One region of the Zestomonas ipomoeae genome, then DNA from elsewhere that is predicted to be linked to it. Evidence: predicted binding sites of a transcription regulator. Region 1 holds the regulator's gene; each other region holds the start of a gene.
What was found. The regulator FliA, encoded in region 1, starts transcription of late flagellar genes. The targets are predictions, from matches to a motif close to CTAAAGTTTNNNNNNNNNNNGCCGNTAA.

Region 1 (4,915 bases):
ACCAGGCGGTTACGCACCAGCACCAGCTCGCCGACCATGTTCATGATTTCGTCGAGGCGAGCCGTATCGACCCGCACGGTGGTTTCCGCTTCGCTCATCGCACCCGGCTTGTCGCCGGCTGGAGCCGTCGCGGGTGCGGCGGTGCCTGCTGGTTTGGCGGGCTCGGGCGCCTTGGCGGCCGGTTTCTCGGCAGGTTTGCTCGCCGGTGCCGCTGGCTTGGCTGCCGCCGGCGGTGTGGCTGGCTTCGCGGGCGGTGGGGCTGGCGCGGCCGGCTTGGCGGCAGCGGGCGGCGCGGCAGGCGCCTTCGCTTCGGGCTGCTTGCCCTTGCCATGCAGTTGATCGAGCAGCGCTTCGAATTCGTCGTCGGTGATCAGGTCGCTGCTGCTGGCCGGCGCAGCCGGTTCGGCCGGCTTGGCGGCGGGAGCCGCTGGAGCGGGCTCCTCGGGCGCAACGAACTTGCCCTTGCCATGCAACTGGTCGAGCAGCGCCTCGAATTCATCGTCGGTGATCTCGTCGCCACCGGCGGCAGGGGTTTCTGCAACAGGGGGCGCCGGCTTCGGCTCGGCCTGCTTGGCAGCCGGCGCGGCGGCGAACTGCCCCTTGCCATGCAACTGATCCAGCAACGCTTCGAATTCGTCGTCGGTGATCTCGTCGCCGCCCGCTGCCGGCGCTGGCGCACTGGCCGCCGGCGCAGGCTCGTCGCCGAGGGCATCGAGCAGTTTCTCGAATTCACTGTCGGTGATGTCGCTGGATGCCGCCGGAGCGACCGGCTCCGGTTCGGGTTCCGGCTCTGGCTCAGCCTCCACCGCCGGTGCGCTGGCTTCCTCGGCACCGGCCGGCTCGGCCAGGCGCGCCAGGGCCGCGAGCAGTTCGGGGGAAGCCGGTGTCGGTTCGGTGCGCTCGCGCACCTGGCCGAACATTTCGTTAACCGCGTCCAGTGCCTGCAGGACGACATCCATGAGCTCCGAGTCGACGCGCCGCTCGCCCTTGCGCAAGATGTCGAAGACGTTCTCGGCGATGTGGCAGCACTCGACCAGTTCGTTCAGCTGGAGAAAGCCGGCCCCACCCTTGACGGTGTGGAAGCCGCGAAAAATGGCATTGAGCAACCCCGTGTCGTCCGGGCGGCTCTCAAGCTCAACCAACTGCTCGGACAATTGTTCGAGAATCTCGCCGGCCTCTACCAGGAAGTCCTGGAGGATTTCTTCATCGGCGTCGAAGCTCATATGGATGCTCCCCTAAAAACCCAGGCTGGATAGCAGATCGTCGACGTCGTCCTGGCTGGACGCGACGTCTTCACGCTTATCGGCATTAATCTGCGGACCTTCACCTTGGGAGGACGCTTTTTGTTGTTGTTTTTTCTGATCGGCTTGCAATGACTCTTGATCGTGCTGGATGCCGGCGAAGCGATCCACCTGGCTGGCCATCAGCACCAGCTTGAGCAGGTTGCTTTCCACCTCGGTCACCAGTTGGGTCACCCGCTTGATCACCTGGCCGGTGAGGTCCTGGTAATCCTGCGCCAGAAGGATGTCGTTGAGGTGGCTGGAGAGCTTGCCGCTGTCGCGCTCGCTGCGGGTCAGGAACAGTTCGATGCGCTTGGCCAACTCACGAAAACCGTCCGCGCTCATTTCCCGGCGCATGAAACGGCCCCAGTCGGCTCCCAGGCTCTGCGCCTCGTCGTTAAGATCGTTGACCAGCGGAGCGCACTCCTCCACCAAATCCATGGTGCGATTGGCCGCTTTCTCGGTCATCTGCACCACGTAGTTCAGGCGCTCGGTCGCGTCGGCGATCTGCGAGACTTCCTTGGCATGTGGCACCCGAGGGTCGAGCTGGAAGTTGACGATGGCGTTGTGCAGCTCACGGGTCAGCTTGCCGACCTCTTGATAAAGGCCGCGATCACGCACTTTGTTGAGCTCGTGAATGAACTGCACCGCTTCGCTGAAATTGCCTCGTTCCAGGCTATTGACCAGCTCACGGGCATTGGCTTTCAGGGTCGACTCAACGTCACCCAGTTGGGAGTCTTCGTGTTCCATAGCGCCCTCGCGGCAGGCATCAGCCGTTGACCCGCTCGAATATCTTTTCGATCTTCTCTTTCAGTACCTGGGCCGTGAACGGCTTGACCACGTAACCGTTCACCCCGGCCTGGGCCGCTTCGATGATCTGGTCGCGTTTGGCCTCGGCGGTCACCATCAGCACCGGAAGCGTTTTCAGGCGCTCGTCGGCACGCACCGCGCGCAGCAGGTCGATGCCGGTCATGCCGGGCATGTTCCAATCGGTGACGAGAAAGTCGAAGCTGCCACTTTGCAGCATGGGCAGCGCGGTGGTGCCATCGTCGGCCTCTGCGGTATTGGTGAACCCCAAGTCGCGCAGCAGGTTCTTGATGATCCGTCTCATCGTTGAGAAGTCGTCAACGATGAGGATTTTCATGTTCTTGTCCAAGTCGACCTCCGTACAGTCCTAACGCACTCAGTTCCTGAGAACGCCGTTTAATCGCGAAACCGGCTTGCTCTTCAACTTGCCCGCCACTCGCTCAGGCGCGCCCGCAGACGCGCGGCGCACTGGCTGTGCAACTGGCTGACCCTCGATTCGCTGACGCCCAGTACCTCGCCGATTTCTTTGAGATTCAGTTCTTCGTCGTAGTACAGCGCCAAAACCAGGCGCTCGCGCTCTGGAAGGTTCTCGATGGCTTCGGCCAACGCCAGGCGGAAGCGCTGGTCTTCCAACTCGCTCGCAGGCTCGGGTTGCGTACTGCCGCCGTCTTCGCGCAGCCCACCGTGCTCGCCGTCCTGGAGGAGATCGTCGAAACTGAACAAACGGCTGCCCAAAGTGTCGCTCAGAATGCCGTAGTAATCTTCGAGACTCAATTGGAGTTCGGCCGCAACCTCTTGATCTTTAGCGTCTCGACCGGTTCTGGCCTCGATTGCCTTGATGGCGTCGCTCACCATGCGGGTGTTGCGATGCACGGAACGCGGCGCCCAGTCGCCCTTGCGCACCTCGTCGAGCATCGCGCCACGGATGCGGATACCGGCGTAGGTTTCGAAGCTGGCCCCCTTGCCAGCATCGTATTTCTTCGAAGCTTCGAGCAGGCCGATCATGCCAGCCTGCATCAGATCATCCACTTGCACGTTGGCCGGCAGACGCGCCAGCAGGTGATAGGCAATGCGCTTGACCAACGGGGCATAGCGCTCAATGAGTTGATGCTGCGAGTCCTTCGCCTGTGCCTTGTTGTACATACGAAGTCCACTGGCTGCTGTCATACGGATGAATCTGCTACTGGCTGCACCAAGCGCTCGACGAAGAACTCCAGGTGGCCGCGCGGATTGGCCGGAAGCGGCCAAGTGTCGACCTTCTGGGCAATCGCCTTGAACGCCAGGGCGCACTTCGAGCGGGGGAACGCCTCATACACCGCTCGCTGCTTCTGCACGGCTTTGCGTACCGACTCGTCATAGGGAATCGCCCCTACGTATTGGAGGGCCACATCGAGAAAACGATCAGTGACCTTGGTCAGCTTAGCAAAGAGATTGCGACCCTCCTGCGGGCTATGGGCCATATTGGCCAGCACACGGAAGCGGCTCATGCCGTAATCGCGATTGAGCAGCTTGATCAGCGCGTAGGCATCGGTGATCGAGGTCGGCTCGTCGCAAACCACCACGATGACTTCCTGGGCGGCGCGAACGAAGCTGACCACCGCATCGCCGATGCCTGCGGCGGTGTCGATCACCAGCACGTCGAGGTTGTCGCTGATGTCGCTGAAGGCCTGGATCAGCCCGGCATGCTGCTGCGGCGAGAGCTGCACCATGCTCTGGGTGCCGGAAGCGGCGGGCACGATGCGAATGCCGCCGGGGCCTTGCAGGAGCACGTCACGCAGCTCGCATTCGCCGTGAATGACGTCGGCCAGCGTGCGCTTCGGCGTAAGGCCGAGCAGGACATCGACGTTGGCCAACCCCAGGTCGGCATCCAGCAGCATGACCCGCCGACCGAGATCGGCCAGGGCCATGGACAGATTGACCGACACGTTGGTCTTGCCGACGCCGCCTTTGCCGCCGGTCACCGCTATCACCTGTACGGGATGCATACTACCCATGTTCTCTACACACCTTGTCTTGCTGCGACTGAGGCATCGTTGAAATCCTCTGCGCTGACTACCCGGCGCGGCGCGGCGGGTTGTGATACAGGCCGGCGAACAGGTCGGCCATGGCTTCCTCGCTCGGCTCCTCGGGTGCCTGCAAGCTGACGGCCCGGCTCACCAGTTGGTGGCTGCGCGGCAGGTGCAGATCGTCCGGAATGCGCGGCCCGTCCGTCAGGTAGGCTACCGGCAGACGCTGGCCAATAGCCAGCCCCAACACCTCGCCCAGGCTCGCGGCCTCGTCCAGCTTGGTCAGAATGCAACCGGACAGACCGCAGCGCTTATAACTATGGTAGGCCGCCTTGAGCACTTGGCTCTGACTTGTGGCCGCCAAAACCAGATAATTTTTTGCTTTCACCCCCCGGCTGGCCAGGGTTTCCAACTGCATGCGCAAGGCCGGATCGCTGGCCGGCAGGCCAGCGGTATCGATCAACACAACGCGCTTCTTCGCCAACGGCGCCAGGGCCTGGGTCAACGACTGGCCTGGATCCACCTGGGTCACCGAGACATTCAGGATGCGCCCCAGGGTCTTGAGCTGCTCCTGGGCACCGATGCGATAGCTGTCCAGACTGACCAGCGCAATGTGCTGGGCGCCGTATTTGAGCACATAACGGGCCGCCAGTTTGGCCAGCGTAGTGGTTTTACCCATTCCGGCCGGACCGACCAGGGCGATCACCCCGCCCTCCTCCAGCGGTTCCTGCTTCAGCGTCTTGATCGCATGAGCCAGGTGGGCCAGCAGCATGCGCCAGGCCTGGCGCGGCTCCTGGACGTTGGCGACCTTGTCCAGCAGGG
Region 2 (4,915 bases), on a different contig from region 1:
CCCGGCCAGCGGTCTTGGCCGGGCGCCTGCGGGCTGCTTTACTATCCGCCCCCAAAAATGGGTGCGGCCATTGCCGCGCCCGACCAGCAAGGAAATAGTCGTGGCCGGAAGCAGCCTGTTAGCACTGATCGATGATATCGCCACCATGCTCGACGACGTGGCGTTGATGACCAAGGTCGCGGCGAAGAAGACCGCCGGCGTGCTGGGCGACGACCTCGCCCTGAATGCCCAGCAGGTCACCGGGGTCCAGGCCGAGCGCGAGTTGCCGGTGGTCTGGGCGGTGGCCAAGGGCTCGCTGCTGAACAAGGTGATCCTGGTGCCGGCGGCCCTGGTCATCAGCCTGCTGGCGCCCTGGGCGGTGGTCCTGCTACTGATGCTCGGCGGCGCCTTTCTCTGCTACGAGGGCTTCGAGAAGCTGGCCCATAAGCTGCTGCACAGCAAGGACGAGGACGACAGCCACCGGGCCGAGCTGTCGGCGGCGCTGGCCGATCCTGCGGTCGACCTGGTCGCGTTCGAGCGCGACAAGATCAAGGGCGCGGTGCGCACCGACTTCATCCTCTCGGCGGAAATCATCGTCATCAGCCTGGGCACCGTCACTGGCGAACCGTTGCTGACCCAGCTCGCCGTGCTCGCCGGCATCGCCCTGCTGATCACCGCCGGCGTCTACGGGCTGGTGGCCGGCATCGTCAAGCTCGACGACCTGGGCCTGTATCTGAGTCGGCGCGGCGGCCGCCTGTCCCGCGCCGTCGGCGACGGCATCCTGCGGGCCGCGCCATACCTGATGAAGAGTCTGGCGGTGATCGGCACGGTGGCCATGTTCATGGTCGGCGGCAGCATTCTTGCCCATGGCATTCCCGGCGCCTCGGCGCTGTTCCACGACCTCGCCCATGGCCTGGAAGCCGTGCCCGCCGTCGGCGGCGTACTCGCCACCATCGCCCCGACCCTGCTCGACCTGCTGCTCGGCGTGGTTGCCGGGGCGTTGGCGCTGCTCGGCGTGAGTGCCGTGACGCGCTTGTACCGGGTGGTCAAGCCCGCCTGACGAGGTCAGGCGCCATCCGACGGGGCGAAGCTGAAGCCCGCCGGATACTGGTGGTAGCCGTCGAAATCCTGCTTGCCGAGGGCAATGCCCTCGCTGCGCAGAATCGCGTGCACCATGCTCAGGTGAAAGAAGAAGTTCGGCAGCGCGTAGTGCAGCACGTAGTCGCGGCCGCTGAAGTGGCGCGTGGCGAAGCCGGCCTGGGTGCTGATCGGGGCATGCGCGGCGGCATCGAGGGCCGCCTCCGGTATCCCGGCGAGCGCCGCCAGGGTCGCGTCGATGCGCGCATCCAGCCCGGCGAAGCTGCCGGCATGCCCGGCCAGGCCCGGCGGCGCCTCGCCGAGCAGCGGATAGCAGGCGCGCAAGGCGAAGCCGCAGGCAGTGCAGACCTGCTGCGCCAAGGGAAACATGCCCTCGGCTAGCCGGGCCTGCAGCAATGCGGATTCGGCCGGGCCGTCCCGCTGGGCCTGGCGGGCAACGCGAGCGAGGGAGTCGCGCAGGCGTTGCAGGTAGTGGGTGAAGATCGGCACGCAGGCCGCATGCAGGCCGATGCCCATGGCCGGGTGCGCTCCCGGTGCGTTCATCGCGCCTCTCCTACAAGCCCGCGCAGCGGGGCGAAGCCGAAGCAGCTCAAGCCCGCCAGCGCCAGGCTTGCCAGGTAGGCCCGCAGCACGGGGATGGCCAGATAGGTCAGTGGTCTCGTGGACATGGCCGTTCCAGGGGGACAGTGTTCGCTTCGTTATAGCCGGACGACGGCCCCGATGGTTCGTCGTGCCGCGAAAGCGTGCAGGCGCTCACGCCGTCGACCCGGCCAGGCTCGGCGGCCTGGGGCGCGCAAAGGCGCCAGTCGAAGCGCTCCGGCGCGAAGGTGGCGATCATCTCGCGCGCCTGGTCGACGCCCCAGGCGGCAATCAACAGGAACGGCAGCGGTGCCAGCAGGTGGGCTCGGCCGATGGCGCGCGCTTTCCGGTCGCGGCGAATCGGCGTTGGCTTGAACACCCTTTCACCAAGGGGCGGATACTGCCCGTCGCGCAGAATGCGGTAGCCGCGCAGGCCGATGCTGCCGCCCAGCAGCACGCCGCAGCTCAGCGGCAGGCCGACGAACATCCCCAGCCACAACAGGCTGACGCCGTTGACGCCGAACAGTTCGTAACAGGGCGCGGTGCGGGCAAACTCGCTCAGCCACGGCGTGAAGACCCCTTCCATGAAGGCGACCAGCAGGCCGCCCAGCACCACACCACCGGCGGCGAAACGCAAGCGCTCGGCCAGGGTGTACTGCGGTGCGAATTCAGGCGAACGGGCCATCGGCGGACCGATCCTCGGCGTGGGCGCGTGCGGGAACGGCTGCCCTGCGCGGCCCGCCGCCTGCCGCACGCCGGCTTTGGAGCCACGCGATCAGGGCGGGCAGGACGAGCGCGGCATAGCCGCTGGCGATCACCAGCACACTGCGGTAGGGCAGGCTGGCGAAGCAATTCATCCAGAACACCAGCCAAGCCAGCAGGCAGGCCCAGAGCACGCGATGCGGGGGCTGTCGCGAGAAGGCCTGACCGCAGGCGTTGCCCAGCGCCAGGGCTGCCAGCACATAGAGGGAATGATGGAGTTGCAGGCCGAAGGCGATGTCGCGGCGCAAGGGACCGACAAGCTGCCGATAGCCCTCGACGGCCAGCGAGTAGAGCGCGGCCGCCACCGCCAGTTGCACGACGGTGTAGGCGACGATGAGCAGTAGGCGGCGCGGCATTCGCATCCGGAGTGTCGATGGTCAAGGCTGGCCGGCCATTCTGAGCGGGCGCGGGCGGCGCTGCAAATCCGCCATGCATTCGGGTGCTGGCGATTTGCCGCCTCCCAGCACCGGCAGTCGGCGCTTGCCTGGCCTAAGCTCAAGCCATGCCGCGTTATACCGATACAGAGGCATGGCGGTGACGCCGACAACTCCCACGGGTAATAAATCGACTGGCGCAGCATGGCTGCCTGCGCCTCTAGGGTGGTGAACCATGTTTTCCCTGAAAACCATTCAAGCCCGCTATACCTGGGCGCTGCTTGCATTCATCGGCGTGGTGATGCTGCTGACCGCGCTGGGGATCGGGCGCTTCGTCACGCCGCAACTGAAGGCGGCGGAAGAGGAGCTGGTGCTGCGCAAGGTCAACCAGATCGCCGAGCAGATTCTCGTCGAGCTGTCGCGGGTGCAGGCGCAGTCGCGCAGCATCACCCAGACGGTGGCCCTGCTCGACAGCGACAGCATCGACAAGGTGCTGCCGGGGCTGGTCGACCAGTACGGCGATGCGAAGGTCTTCGGTGGCGGGATCTGGCCGCTGCCGGGCAAGCGCACGGCGGACCGCGACAAGCACAGCACCTTCTACCATCGCGACGGCTCCGGGCAACTGGTGGTCAACACCTACTGGAACTCGCCGGAGTCGCTCAAGTACTACGAGCAGCCCTGGCACCGCAACGGCATGCAGGCGCCGCGCGGCACCTGCGCCTGGGCCGCGGCCTACAAGGACGACGCCAGCGCCCAGCCGCGCACCAACTGTGCCATGGCCATCTACAAGGACGGCGCGGCCTTCGGCGTGTCCACCATCGATGTGACCCTCGGCTTCTTCAACCAGTTGGTGGCGGAGAAGGAGAAGGAGATCCAGGGCCAGGTGATGATCGTCGAGCCGGATGGCAAGATTCTCAGCAACCTGCCGGCCCTGGGCGGCGAGATCGTGCTGCGCAACGTGTCGGAGCTGGCCAGCCAGTCGCCGTTCATCGCCAAGATCCAGGCCTCGCTGGGCGCCGCCGGGCAGTCCGGGGTGTACCAGGGCGAGTACGAGGGCCGCGAGGGCGACGACTACACCTTCTTCCTGCGGCCCATCGAGGGCACGCCCTGGCTGCTGGCGGCGGCGTTGCCGACCGACCTGCTCACCGAGAAGAGCCGCGAAGTGCTGAAGACCCTTAGCCTGCTGCAGATTCCCATGGTGATCCTGCTGCTGGTGCTGATGTTGTTTGCCCTGCGCACGCTGATGAACCGCCTGGGCGTGCTGAAGACCAACATCGATTCGCTGTCGGCCGGCGATGCCGACCTGACCCGGCGCATCGCGCTCAAGGGCGAAGACGAGGTGGACGAAGTCGGCAACTCGGTCAACCGCTTCATCGCCTACCTGCAGAACATGGTCGCCGACCTGGCCACGGCCAGCTCGCAGATCGCCGAGGAGATCGACCAGCTCAAGCAGCAGTCGGCGCAGAGCAACCAGATTCTCGCCCGCCACGCGGCGGAGACCGACCAGGCGGTGACCGCCATCACCGAGATGAACTCCACTGCCGAATCCGTGGCCCGCAGCGCCACGGAGACCGCCAGTTTCACCCAGCGCGCCGATGCCAACGCGCACCAGTCCAAGAGCGTGGTGGACGATGCGTCCAACAGCGTGCGGGCATTGGTCGACGAGGTGGCCAGCGCCACCGAAAAGGTACAGGCGATGCAGAGCGACGCGCAGCGCATCAACGATGTGCTCGGCGTGATCGGCGGGATCGCCGAGCAGACCAACCTGCTGGCGCTGAACGCGGCCATCGAGGCGGCGCGGGCAGGCGACCAGGGCCGCGGTTTCGCCGTGGTCGCCGACGAGGTACGGGCGCTGGCCGGCCGCACCCAGCAGAGCACCTCGGAGATCAACGAAATGCTCGGCCGCCTGCAGCAGGGCGTGAACTCGGCGGTGACGGCCATGGAAAAGACCAAGGCCAGCTGCCAGGCCACTGCCGACAAGACCGCCAAGGTCAACGTCGGCCTCGACGACATGGCCAGCTCCATCAGCCGCATCTACGACCTCAGCAGCCAGATCGCCACCGCCGCCGAGGAGCAGAGCGCGGTGACCGAGGAGATCAACCAGAACATGGTGGCGGTGCGGC
Region 3 (4,915 bases), on a different contig from region 1:
ACCACCACCACCGCCCGGCTGTTCCATTTCCCGGGCGGCGGCGAGCTGATCGACTCCCCCGGCATTCGCGAATTCGGCCTCGGGCATGTCAGCCGGGATGATGTGGAAGCCGGCTTCATCGAGTTGCGCGACCTGCTCGGCACCTGCCGCTTCCGCGACTGCAAGCACGACCGCGAGCCCGGCTGCGCCCTTTTGAAAGCATTGGAAGACGGCCGCATCAGACCGCAACGCATGGCCAGTTACCGGCACATCCTCGCCAGCCTGCCCGACAAGGACTATTGAGGCCCCGCTACTCGGCAGGCTCGTCGAAGCGCAGGGCGCCGTCCTCGAAGATATTCAGGCGCTCGCGCAACTCGCCCGGCTGCAACGGCTCGTCGGCCGGCAAGGCCGCACGGGCCGGCGGCGCGGCCTGGCCAGGCGCTGAAGCCGGCCCCTCCGCGGCGGGTGCTGCGTCACCCTGCTCCGCACCATCGCCGTCCTGCTCGTTCTCGATGGCGCGCTGGGCCTTCTTGGTCAACACGATGATGTCGATGCGGCGGTTGACCGGGTTGAGCGGATCCTCCCGGTCGAACAGCGCCGAAGATGCGTAGCCTACCACTCGCGCCACCTGCTCCTCCGGGTAGCCGCCGGCGACCAGGGTGCGCCGCGCCGCGTTGGCACGGTTGGACGACAGCTCCCAGTTGCCGAAGTCGCCGCGCCCGACAAAGGGCTTGGCATCGGTGTGGCCGCTGACGCTGATCTTGTTCGGCACCGCGCGAATGGTGTCGGCCATCGCCAGCAGGATGTCCTCGAAATACGGCTGCAGCTGGGCACTGCCGAGGGCGAACATCGGCCGGTTCTCGGCATCCATGATCTGGATGCGCAGGCCATCCTGGGTGATCTCGAACAGGATCTGGTCCTTGAAGCGCTGCAGCATGGGGTTTTCCTCCACCTTGTTCTGCAGCTCCTGGAGCAGCAGCTCCAGGCGTTCCCGCTCGATCTGCTCGGCCAGGCTCTCGACCTGTTCGCTGTCCACCGGCTCCTGGTCCTTCTGCTCGGCCAGCGTGTCGCGGGTTTCCGGATTGAGGGTGCGGTCGGGGGCCGGCGTGGGCGTACCGCCCAGGTCGATGACGTAGGGGCTGGCGCTCTCGGTGAAGCCGATGGGGTCCTGGAAGTAGCCGGAGATCGCCTTCTTCTGCTCCGGCGTGGCCGAGGTCATCAGCCACATCACCAGGAAGAACGCCATCATCGCCGTGGCGAAGTCGGCGAAGGCGATCTTCCAGGCGCCGCCATGGTGGCCGCCGGCGGTCTTCTTGACCCGCTTGACGATAATGGGCTGGTTGTTATCCATGATTCAGGCTCAACTGCCGCGCATCGCCTGCTCGAGCTCGGCGAAGGTCGGCCGGTGGGCCGGCAGCAGCACCTTGCGCCCGAACTCCACCGCCAAGGTCGGCGGCATGCCCGAGGCGGAAGCGACCAGGGTGGCCTTGATCGCTTCGAAGACGTTCAGCTCTTCCTTGGCATCGTGTTCCAGGGCGCCGGCCAAGGGCGCGAAAAAGCCGTAGGAGGCGAGAATACCGAGGAAGGTACCGACCAGCGCGGTACCGACCTTCTCGCCGATTTCCGCGTTGTCCGCCTCCGCCAGTACCGACATGGTGATCACGATACCCAGCACCGCGGCGACGATACCCATCGCCGGCATGCCGTCGGCAACCTTGGATACTGCGTGGGAGGGGTGTTCCAGGTCTTCCTTGAGGCCGGCCAGTTCCATGTCGAACAGGCCTTCCAGCTCATGGGGCGCCATGTTGCCAGACGACATGATGCGCAGGTAGTCGCAGATGTACGCGGTCATGCGCTCGTCCTTCAGCAGGCCGGGATATTTGCTGAAGATCGGGCTGGCCTGGGGGTCTTCGATGTCCGCCTCGATGGCCATCATGCCCTCGCGGCGGCTCTTGTTGAGAATCTCGTAGAGCAGCCGCAGCACTTCCAGATAGAAGGTATGGGTGAAGCGCGAACTGAACATGCCCAGCGACTTCTTGAACACCACCTTGGTGGTGCTGCCGGGGTTCGCCTGGAGGAATGCCCCTAGTGCCGCACCGCCGATGATCATCACCTCGAAGGGGTGGATCAGTGCGGCGATCTTGCCGCCGGAAAGCACGAATCCGCCCAATACGCTGGCGAAGACGACGATGATGCCGATGATTTTGACCATAGATAGGAACTGCTTGTAGAGCCAAGGAAGGGGCTGTTGAAAACGGCCCTTCTAATTATCGGAACTTATGCGCCAGACTATAGCCCCTTCCGCCTAAAAACCAGCGCGACCCGCCGCCATGCCGACTGCAACCCCGCTACCCCGCAGCCTCGAAGCCTGGATCAAGGAACTCGAGAGCGTCCGCCTGCCGGTGCCGGCCAGCAGCCATGAGCCATTGTTGCGCGCGGTCAACGACAACCGTCGATCGCTGCGGGATATCGCCGAGCTGATGCAGGATAGTCCAACCCTGGCGCTGTACGTATTGCGCGAGGCGAACCGCCACACCGGCAGCCTCGGCGAGCCGGCGGAAAGCCTGGAGATGGCCATGACCCGTCTTGGCCTGAAGCGCACCGGGGAGCTGCTCCGGCAACTTCCGGTAGTGCCCACCGAGCAACTGCCGCTGGCGTTGCGGCAATTGCAACTGATCAGCCTGCATGCCTCGCAACAGGCCAATGGCCTGTTCGCCGCGCGGCTGGCGCGTCTGTGGCAGGAAATCCACTGGGGCAGCCTGCTGTTCCTCGCCCCGCTATGGCCCCTCGTGACCGCTTATCCGCAGCTGTTCGCGGCCTGGGAACAGCGCGTGCTGGGCCAGGGCCAGCCGGCCTCCAGCGTCGAGCGCGAGCTGCTCGGCGTACCGTTGCTGCGCATCTGTCTGGCGCTGGCCGAACGCTGGCGTTTGCCGGACTGGATCGTGCAGGGCTATCGCCTGCTGGTGGAGGACCGTCGCCTGCTGGTGAAGGCGCTGCATATTGCCCATGACAACGAGCATCCACTGCACCAGCAGCAGATGCTCGATGCCGACCCGCCGCTGCGCCGCTGGCTGACCCGGCCGGCCAATACCATCCTGCTGGCCAACGGCCTGGCGCTTTCCGCCCATGACGCCTGGGGTGGCCAGCATTGCCTGCGCTGGCAGCGCCTGGCCGGTTTGTACATGCAATTACCACTGCCCGAGGTGCAGCACCTGGTCCACCAGCACGCCGCGCAAAGTGCGCGCCGCCATGCCGGCGACGGGCTCTGGCATCCCGCCGAGGCGCTGCTCTGGCCATGGTCGGCGCGCCGCCTGGCCAAGCCGCCTGCGCCCCAGACTGCGAAGCCCGAAGCCCTCAGCGAATGGCGCCAACGCTGCGCCGAGCTGTTGCGCGAGCCCAGCCCGTTCGCCAACGTGCTGCAATTGACCAGTTGCGCCCGCGACGCCCTGCATGCCTGCGGCATGCAGCGGGTCTTGCTGCTGCTCGCCAATCGCGACCACAGCCGCTTGCAGGCGCAGCAGGCGGTCGGGCTGCCAAAGGACGCAGTCGCTCTCAGCCTTGATCCCAACCAGAGCCAGGTGCTGCGCCGGCTACTTACCCAACCGGCACAGCTACGCCTGACGCCAGCCAATTTCGCGCAGTTCTCCGCCCTGATGCCCGGCGCACTGAAGGCGCTGTTCCCCAGCGAGCACCTGCTGCTGCGCTCACTGGCCAACAACGGCCGGGTGGTCATGCTGCTGCTCGCCGACCAGCAGGGCGCGCCCATTGCCGACAGCAACCTGCAAGCCTTCGGCAAAACCGTGCAGTGCATCGAGCGGGCGTTGAACACCTTTGCCAGGAAGCGTTGACCGCACGCAGCGGCGAAAGCAGCGCGCCGGCCTCGCATTCAGGCTAAAATCCGCCCTTTTCCCAACCTAAGGAGGCCTCCATGTCTGCCTTCTCCGCCCTGCCGCTGGTGATCGAACCCGCCGATCTGGCGAGCCGCCTGGCCGCCCCCGAGCTGATCCTGGTCGACCTTACCAGTGCCGCGCGCTACGCCGACGGCCACATTCCCGGCGCCCGCTTCGTCGACCCCAAACGCACGCAACTGGGCCAGCCCCCGGCCCCTGGCCTGCTGCCACCGCAGGCGCAGCTGGAGGTGCTGTTCGGCGAACTGGGCCACCGCGACGACGCGGTCTATGTGGTCTACGACGACGAAGGCGGCGGCTGGGCCGGGCGCTTCATCTGGCTGCTGGACGTGATCGGCCATGGGCGCTACCACTACCTGAACGGCGGCCTGCATGCCTGGCTGGCAGAAGGGCGCGAGTTGTCCCGCGAGGTTCCGCCGCCCGCCGGCGGCCCGTTGCCGCTGACCCTGCATGCCGCGCCTACCGCCACCCGCGAGTACCTGCAACGCCGCCTCGGCGCCGCCGACCTGGCCGTCTGGGATGCGCGCTCGCCTGCCGAGTACCGTGGCGAGAAAGTCTTCGCCGCCAAGGGTGGCCATGTACCTGGCGCTGTCAACTTCGAATGGACCGCCGCCATGGACCCGGCCCGCGCCATGCGTATCCGCGAGGATATCGCCGAGGTGTTGAACGGACTCGGCATCACGCCGGACAAAGAAATCATCACCCATTGCCAGACCCATCACCGCTCCGGCCTGACCTACCTGCTGGCTAAGGCCCTCGGCTATCCGAGGGTCAAAGGCTATGCCGGCTCCTGGGCCGAGTGGGGCAATCACCCGGATACCCCGGTCGAGGTCTAAGGAACCCCCATGCCAATCAAAGATCGCCTGTTCATCCTGAGCCAGTACATCGTCCCCCACCACCTGCTCTCGCGACTGGCCGGCTGCGTGGCGGAATGCCAGGTGAGCTGGTTCAAGAACGCCTTCATCAAGTGGTTCATCGGCCATTTCCAGGTCGACATGCGCGAGGCGCTGGTGGAAGAGCCGACCGCC

Region 2: a site for FliA is predicted at 2,913-2,940, ahead of ACWKV7_RS04075 (methyl-accepting chemotaxis protein). Genes of this name have one in related genera too.
Region 3: a site for FliA is predicted at 2,247-2,274, ahead of motA (flagellar motor stator protein MotA). Genes of this name have one in related genera too.

What each region holds. Positions count from the first base shown of each region.
Region 1 covers NZ_JBSKHQ010000001.1:356,761-361,675, forward strand. Annotated here, with positions in the region: gene ACWKV7_RS01525 (chemotaxis protein CheA) at 1-1,223, opposite strand, end outside; gene ACWKV7_RS01530 (protein phosphatase CheZ) at 1,236-2,030, opposite strand; gene ACWKV7_RS01535 (chemotaxis response regulator CheY) at 2,050-2,424, opposite strand; gene fliA (RNA polymerase sigma factor FliA) at 2,508-3,254, opposite strand; gene fleN (flagellar synthesis regulator FleN) at 3,251-4,081, opposite strand; gene flhF (flagellar biosynthesis GTPase FlhF) at 4,140-4,915, opposite strand, start outside.
Region 2 covers NZ_JBSKHQ010000002.1:97,306-102,220, reverse strand. Annotated here, with positions in the region: gene ACWKV7_RS04100 (DUF808 domain-containing protein) at 101-1,039, shown strand; gene ACWKV7_RS04095 (DUF1993 domain-containing protein) at 1,045-1,620, opposite strand; gene ACWKV7_RS04090 (hypothetical protein) at 1,617-1,745, opposite strand; gene ACWKV7_RS04085 (hypothetical protein) at 1,727-2,341, opposite strand; gene ACWKV7_RS04080 (hypothetical protein) at 2,325-2,774, opposite strand; gene ACWKV7_RS04075 (methyl-accepting chemotaxis protein) at 3,028-4,915, shown strand, end outside.
Region 3 covers NZ_JBSKHQ010000003.1:112,270-117,184, forward strand. Annotated here, with positions in the region: gene rsgA (small ribosomal subunit biogenesis GTPase RsgA) at 1-282, shown strand, start outside; gene motB (flagellar motor protein MotB) at 290-1,330, opposite strand; gene motA (flagellar motor stator protein MotA) at 1,340-2,191, opposite strand; gene ACWKV7_RS06230 (HDOD domain-containing protein) at 2,310-3,827, shown strand; gene rhdA (thiosulfate sulfurtransferase) at 3,908-4,723, shown strand; gene asd (archaetidylserine decarboxylase) at 4,739-4,915, shown strand, end outside.